One region of the Kribbella sp. NPDC050241 genome, then DNA from elsewhere that is predicted to be linked to it. Evidence: riboswitches for the same ligand, from Rfam matches in the RefSeq annotation. Region 1 holds a riboswitch; each other region holds the start of a gene.

Region 1 (2,258 bases):
GTTCAGGTCGAGTGAACGCCCGCCGAACAGCCGGCGGAAGGTCTCCGTCGCCGCGCCGGTGATGCAGGCGTGGCTGCTGACGTACTCCGGGTCCGGTGGTGTCGCGATCAGGGGTTTCCACTCCGGATCGCCGGTGGTGTCGCCGTTGCCGTCGATGTCGGCCAGGTGGATCGCCGTACCCGGTCGCCAGAAGGCGAAGTCGTACTTGGTCCGCCAGCACGCGACCAGGGCGTCGGCGGTGCTGGTGCCGAGGAGCGCGAAGGCACGCGCACTCGTGACGGTGTCCAGTCCGCGCCGGGTGACCTTGTCGCGCAGCGCCTGCTGGTACTGCGCGACCGGGTTCGCGCTCCAGAACAGCGCGGTCTCGGTCTGCTCCGCCGTACGACTGGAGCCGTCCTTCGCGCCCTTCTTCGTCACTTCCGCGAGCTCGCGGGCGTAGGCCTCGGAGTCGAGCGGGTCGGGACCAGGCAGCTCTACCTGCTTCGGCGACTTGAGCACGAGCGGCCGGACGAACCCGAGCCACTGCACTCGCATCGGCTCACTGTTCGCCGGCCGCCACCTGCCCGGTCCGGGCGTGACGTCCAATGACCGTGCGGCATCGCGCCCGTCGTTGCGCCGTGCCGCGATCAGCGCATCCGCGGCTGCCTGACCGACCTCCTGCCCCCGCGCCTTCGCTGGGCCGCTCGAGACGTCGCTGAGCGACGCGGAGTAGTCAGCCTCGAGCTGCCGTGCCGAAGCCGGGAAGTAGTGACTCAGCACGCGGTACGCCGCGGTCGCGGCCGCGGCCTGCGTCGATGCGTGGGCCTGGGCTCGTGGCTGCTTCAGATACGGCCGGTAGTGACCCTCGATCGTGACGACCGCGTCGTACACGGCGATCGACACGAAGCCGAAGTACTGCCCGGACACGGGAATCGGGGTGGAGTTCTCGGTGAGGATGGTCCGTTCGGCGATCGCGTTCCAGGTCGTGACCACCGCCGGATCCGTGTCGTCGGTGCCGTCGCCTTGGCGAATGCCGGTCGCCAGGCTGGTCGGGACCAGGACGGCCGAGGCGACGAGACCGGCAGCGAGAGCGATGACGAGTCCAGGGTGTTCGCGGCGCACCGGATTCTCCTTCAGCCGCCTTCTGGTCACGTCCAGCATAAGTGGGCGCGTCCGATAGAGTCTCGGCGTCAAGCGATGGCAACTGCAGGAACCCGGTGTGAGTCCGGGACGGTCCCGCCACTGTGACCCAGCGCCGTAGTCAGGCGTAGGGGAGTCAGGAACTGCCGCTGTCGCACCTCCGGACGGGGCGTGGACACCCCGAGGAAGGACCGGTCGCGCATGCCCGCGAACCTCCTGCTGCTCTCCACCGCCGACACCGATCTGCTCGCCGCCGCCGAGGCGGACGCCGGCTGGAAGGTCGCGAACCCCGCCCGGCTCGACCTCGCCGACCTGGCCCCGTTGCTGGACGCGGCCGAGATCGTCGTGGTCCGGTTGCTCGGCGGTCGCCGGGCCTGGGAGGAGGGCCTCGACGCGGTGCTCGCCTCCGGCAAGCCGGCGGTCGTGGTCAGTGGCGAGGCCGCGCCCGACGCCGAACTGATGTCGTTGTCGACCGTGCCTGCGGGCGCGGTGACCGAGGCGCTGGCCTACCTGCGTGAAGGCGGATCCGAGAATCTGCGCAACCTGGCCGGCTTCCTGAGCGACACGCTGCTGCTGACGGGCGACGCGTTCGACCCGCCCCGCGCACTCCCGGCGTACGGCGTCCGCGGGACGTTCGTCGAGGATGAGCGGCCGGTGGTCGGCATCGTCTACTACCGAGCGCACGAGATCTCCGGGAACACGGCCTTCGTCGATGCGCTGGCAAGTGCGGTCGAGGCCGCCGGCGCGCAGCCGCTGCCCGTGTACTGCGGGACGCTCCGCGGACTCGACCCGACCAGCGATGAGAACGCCGGACTGTTCGACCTGCTGCGGAAGTGCGACGTCCTCGTCACGACCCTCCTGGCCGCCGGCGGGTCCGTCGCGGCCAACGCGAGCGCAGGCGGCTCGGATGATGCCTGGGACGCCGGCGCGCTCGCGTCCCTCGACATCCCGCTGATCCAAGGCCTCGCGCTGACCTCGACCCGCGAGCAGTGGCTGGCCAGCGACGCCGCGATCAGTCCGATGGACGCCGCGACCCAGGTGGCGATCCCCGAGTTCGACGGACGACTGATCACGATCCCGTTCTCCTTCAAGGCGTACGACGCCGACGGTCTGGCCCGGTACGCGCCGGACCCGGAGCG
Region 2 (2,258 bases), on a different contig from region 1:
GCGGTGTCGTTGGCGATCTTCAGGAACGGTACGACGCCCTGCGACTCACCGTTGGTCCCGCGGATCCTGGCGCCGATGCCGCGCACCGGGGTCCAGTCGTTGCCGAGGCCGCCGGAGTACTTGGCGAGCAGCGCGTTGTTGCGGATGCCTGCGAAGATCTCGGCCAGGTCGTCCTGGACGGTGGTCAGGAAGCAGGCAGACAGCTGCGGTCGGGTCGTGCCGGAGTTGAACAGGATCGGCGTCGACGTCATGAACCGGAACGAGCTGAGCATTTCGTAGAACTCGATGGCCTTTGCGTCACGGTCGTCCTCGCGCAGCGCCATCCCCATCGCGACGCGCAGGAAAAGCGCCTGCGGCAGCTCGAAGCGCACCTTGTCGATGTGCAGCAGGTAGCGGTCGTACAAGGTCTGCAGGCTGAGGAAGGTGAAGTCCAGGTCGCGCTCGGGCTGGATCGCGGCGGCGAGGCGCGGGAGGTCGAAGGTGGCCAGCTCGGGATCGAGATGCCCGGCTTCGACCCCGAGTTCGACGTAGCGCGGGAAGTAGTCCACGTACGCCTGGGCCATCTCCGCCTGGCTGGCCTGCCGCGGCTCGCCGTGGACGCGGCCGAGCGCCTCGCGACGGATCTGGTCGAGCAGCAGCCGGGACGCGGCGAAGCTGTACTGCGGCTCGGTCTCGACGTACGACCGGGCGGCCATCACCAGAGCGAGCTCGACCTCGTGTTGTGCGATGCCGTCGTAGCAGGAACCGAGGGTCTCGTCGAGGATCAGCTCGGGGTCGACCGCGTCCAGACCCGTGGCCGCCTCCGCGACGATCACGCGCAGCCGGTCGATGTCGAGCGGCGCGGTGCTGCCGTCGGCCGCGCGGACGCTGAGCGCGGGCTTGTCGGTGATGCCGGAAGGGTCGGCCGGGGTGCGGGCCTTGGTGCGCTCCTCGCGGTAGAGGACGTACGCACGGGCGACCTGGTGCTCGCCGGCGCGCATCAGCGCCAGCTCGACCTGGTCCTGGATGTCCTCGACCTGCACGCTGCGGCGGGCGTCACCGCGGCTCGTCAGGGCCTCGACGACCCGGCCGGTCAAGTCCGTCACCAGGTCACGGACCCGGTGGGTGGTGCCCGCCTCGGCACCCTCGACGGCGAGGAACGCCTTGGTCATGGCGACCGAGATCTTGGTCTGGTCGAAGCCGGTGTGGCCGCCGTCGCGGCGTACGACGGTCAGCTGGATCGACCGGTCGGCTGTCGCCGACCGGGATGAGGAAGCAATCGTCACAGGTGTTGTCTCCAAAAGAGTTCGGAGGATCGGAGCCACGCGGAGGGGCGCACGACGGGGCCGGCAGAACCGGCCGGGAACACTGCCGCCACGCCCTGCGACCCACCCGCGAGGTCTCGGACCACGTGCACCGGCGGTGCACGCGCCGGTGGCAGGTATCCGGACTCGCGGAAGGCTTCCGCTCACCGTTGCGGGGCAGTTCCGGACTCGCACCGGATTCCCCTGTTGCCTCGGCGTGGCCCCACATCTTGTGGTGCCGACCACTCCGAACCACCAGCAGTAGTGATGCTAAGTGGCTGACCCTAGATCTTGTGGTAGCGCCACGCCGCATGTCGCACATGTTGTGGTCCTCACGCCGCGACCGCGTAGAGGTCCTGGAGCGTCATGATCTCCGAGCCATGGTGGATCAGCTCACGATTCAGCCGCAGTACGACGTGACCGAACGGCTCGCCCGCGTCCAGCTCGGTCGCCTGGCTGAGGCCGATCGTCATCACCTGCTCCTCGTCGAGAGCGGCGATCGCGTCCTGCCAGGCCTCGACCCAGTGAGTCAGCCACGCCACCGCATCGCGCGCGTTGCCGTGCAGGGTGATGTCGGCACGTCCCTGTTGGCTCGCGCCGAACGTCCACTCCCAGCGCTCGAAGAACGTCTCGGTCAGATGGGCGATCAGCCAGGCGATCGTGCGTGGCCCGCGATGGTCCGGCTCGTCGGGCCACTGCGCGACCCACTCGCCGGACCCGAGTGATCGGAACCGCCCGGTGTAGTGCCGGCGTACGACGGTCAGCGCCTCGCTGCTCGGTCGCCAGAAGTACTGGTCGTCGGTCAACTGCGCGAGCCGGCCGGACAGCACCATCCAGCTGAAGCCGAGCTGGCCCCGGACCATGGCCATCGCCGATGGCCGGTGCAGGATGTCCCAGTCGAACGGCTCTGGCATCATCTCTCCCTGTACGATCGAACATATGTTCGAATTCTTGCTCGCTCGGGAGAAGAAAGTC
Region 3 (2,258 bases), on a different contig from region 1:
CGATCCTCGGGACGGATCGCGGCGACCCGGTCGCGGACCGCCTGCTCACGAGCGAGGCCGGAGTCGTTCAACGGGCCGCGGGACGGATTGTCGAGGTTCACCAGTACGCGGGGCTCGTCCTCGCTGAGCGCACGGCCGAGCAGGACTACCTCGTCGACTTTCTGCCGCGCGAACGCGAGTCGCGCCCGCACCTGCGGATCAAGCTCGTCCTCCGCATCCACGTCGTACGGCAGGTGGAGCAGCGAGCACGAGGTGGAGACGGCGAGCCGGCCGACGGAGCCGAGCAGCTTCACGCAGGTCGACAACGCCTCACCCAGGGGAGTGCGCCAGACGTTCCGGCCGTCGACCACCCCGGCGAAAACGGTCTTACGCTGGATGGACGGCAAGACGGCCAGTTGGTCGACCAGTCCAGGAGTGGACACGAGGTCGACCGCCAGCCCTTCGACCGCGGTGGACGCCAGCACCGGCAGGGCAGCACCGGGATCTCCGAAGTACGTCGCGACCAGGAGACGCGGGCGTTCGGTGAGCTTCGCCAACCGGTCGTACGCGCGACGGAGGGCGTCGAGCTCAGCCGGTGTGCGGTCCTGGACCAAGACCGGCTCGTCCAGTTGCACCCAGTCGGCTCCCGCGGCATCGAGCCTGCCGAGGAGTTCGGCGTACGCGTCCAGGAGACGGTCGAGCAGGCTGAGTGGCTCGAAGCCCGGAGTTGTGGATTTCGAGAGCAGCAGGAAGGTCAGTGGTCCGATCAGGACCGGACGGGTTTCCACACCGGCTTCTCGCGCGGCCGCCAGGTCCTCGAGTGGCTTGGCCGGGTTGAGCCGGAACACCGTGTTCTCGGCGAGCTCGGGGACCAAGTAGTGGTAGTTGGTGTCGAACCACTTGGTCAGCTCCAGCGGCGCGACCTCGGCGTGGCCACGTGCCATCGCGAAGTACGTGTCGAGTCCGGAGCGATCGAGGGCGCGGAAGCGCTCCGGAATGATCCCGAACAGCTGCACATGGTCGAGCATCTGGTCGTAGTACGAGAAGGTGTTACCGGGGAGAACGTCGAGTCCGCGGCCGGCCAGGTCGCGCCAGGTGTCGGCGCGCAGTCGGTGGGCGGTCGCCTCCAGTTCGGCCGCGTCGCTGTCGCCGGACCAGTACTTCTCGACGGCCTTCTTGAGTTCGCGGTCCGGGCCGATGCGCGGATAGCCCAGCACTGTCTTGATGGTGTTCACGTCTCTCTCCTCGCGAGCGTGCCAGGGATCGGCGGGGTCGCGGAGACGCCGGACGGGTCCTCCCACGAGACCACCGATCCACCGCGCACCGGCTGGTGCGCGGACCGTCGGCAGGTCTTCGGACTCACGGGCAGTCCGGTCGGTCCGACCGGTCGGCCTACTGGCCGTCGCTTCCCGGACGCCGGGCGTCCAGTGCTGTCTGACGGCTGTCGTTCCCGTTCACCGCTGCGGGGCAGTCCCGGATTCACACCGGGTTCCCTCTTGCCTCGCCTCGTCGTCGACCACCCGACCAGGCGAACCGTCGGCAGTGCCGAGCGTAACCCGCGGGCACCGCGACGCGCCGGACGGCGAGACGAACACCACTCGCGGTACCCGCCGTCGACGCGACGAAACCCCGGGATCGATTCGCCGGAAGGTTTCGTTGGCGGACGTGCCGATTGTCTTGCGTTGTCAACGGGGGAAGGGTTTTCCGGCCTTCGACCTGTGGGCAGAGTCACGTCGGCATCGTGAGACCAGTGTTCAACTGGACTGGTTTTTGGGCTTACTCTGAGAGCAACGCCCCCGCCACTGGAGTCGATGGGCCAGCGGGCCACCTCACCGCGCTCAGAAGCACCGCCTGAACCACAGGGAGTGATCGTGCCGAAACTCGTCTACGACTTCGCCGAAGGCAACAAGGACATGAAGGAGCTGCTCGGCGGGAAGGGGGCGAACCTGGCCGAGATGACCAACCTCGGCCTGCCGGTGCCACCCGGATTCACCATCAGCGCCGAGGCCTGCCGCGCGTACCTGGCCACCGGCTCGGTGCCACCGGAGTTGGCCGACGAGATCGACCACCACGTCGACGTACTGCAGCAGAAGATGGGCAAGAAGCTCGGCCAGGCCGACGACCCGCTGCTCGTCTCGGTCCGGTCCGGAGCGGCCGTGTCGATGCCCGGGATGATGGAGACCGTTCTGAACGTCGGCCTGAACGACGACTCGGTGAACGGGCTCGCGCATCACTCCGGCAACCCGCGGTTCGCCTGGGACGCGTACCGCCGGCTGATC

Evidence for each region. A riboswitch is a leader RNA that binds a small molecule or an ion and turns the genes downstream of it on or off. The one in region 1 is predicted to bind cobalamin.
Region 2: another riboswitch for cobalamin. It lies ahead of ACIBG5_RS25650 (ribonucleoside-diphosphate reductase subunit alpha); the one in region 1 lies ahead of cobN (cobaltochelatase subunit CobN).
Region 3: another riboswitch for cobalamin. It lies ahead of metE (5-methyltetrahydropteroyltriglutamate--homocysteine S-methyltransferase); the one in region 1 lies ahead of cobN (cobaltochelatase subunit CobN).

The regions. Positions count from the first base shown of each region.
Region 1 covers NZ_JBITJE010000001.1:692,241-694,498, forward strand. Annotated here, with positions in the region: gene ACIBG5_RS03155 (vanadium-dependent haloperoxidase) at 1-1,131, opposite strand, end outside; cobalamin riboswitch at 1,158-1,285, shown strand; gene cobN (cobaltochelatase subunit CobN) at 1,321-2,258, shown strand, end outside.
Region 2 covers NZ_JBITJE010000005.1:458,585-460,842, forward strand. Annotated here, with positions in the region: gene ACIBG5_RS25650 (ribonucleoside-diphosphate reductase subunit alpha) at 1-1,265, opposite strand, end outside; cobalamin riboswitch at 1,398-1,555, opposite strand; gene ACIBG5_RS25655 (DinB family protein) at 1,616-2,197, opposite strand; gene ACIBG5_RS25660 (Fic family protein) at 2,257-2,258, opposite strand, start outside.
Region 3 covers NZ_JBITJE010000007.1:35,737-37,994, reverse strand. Annotated here, with positions in the region: gene metE (5-methyltetrahydropteroyltriglutamate--homocysteine S-methyltransferase) at 1-1,214, opposite strand, end outside; cobalamin riboswitch at 1,306-1,532, opposite strand; gene ppdK (pyruvate, phosphate dikinase) at 1,851-2,258, shown strand, end outside.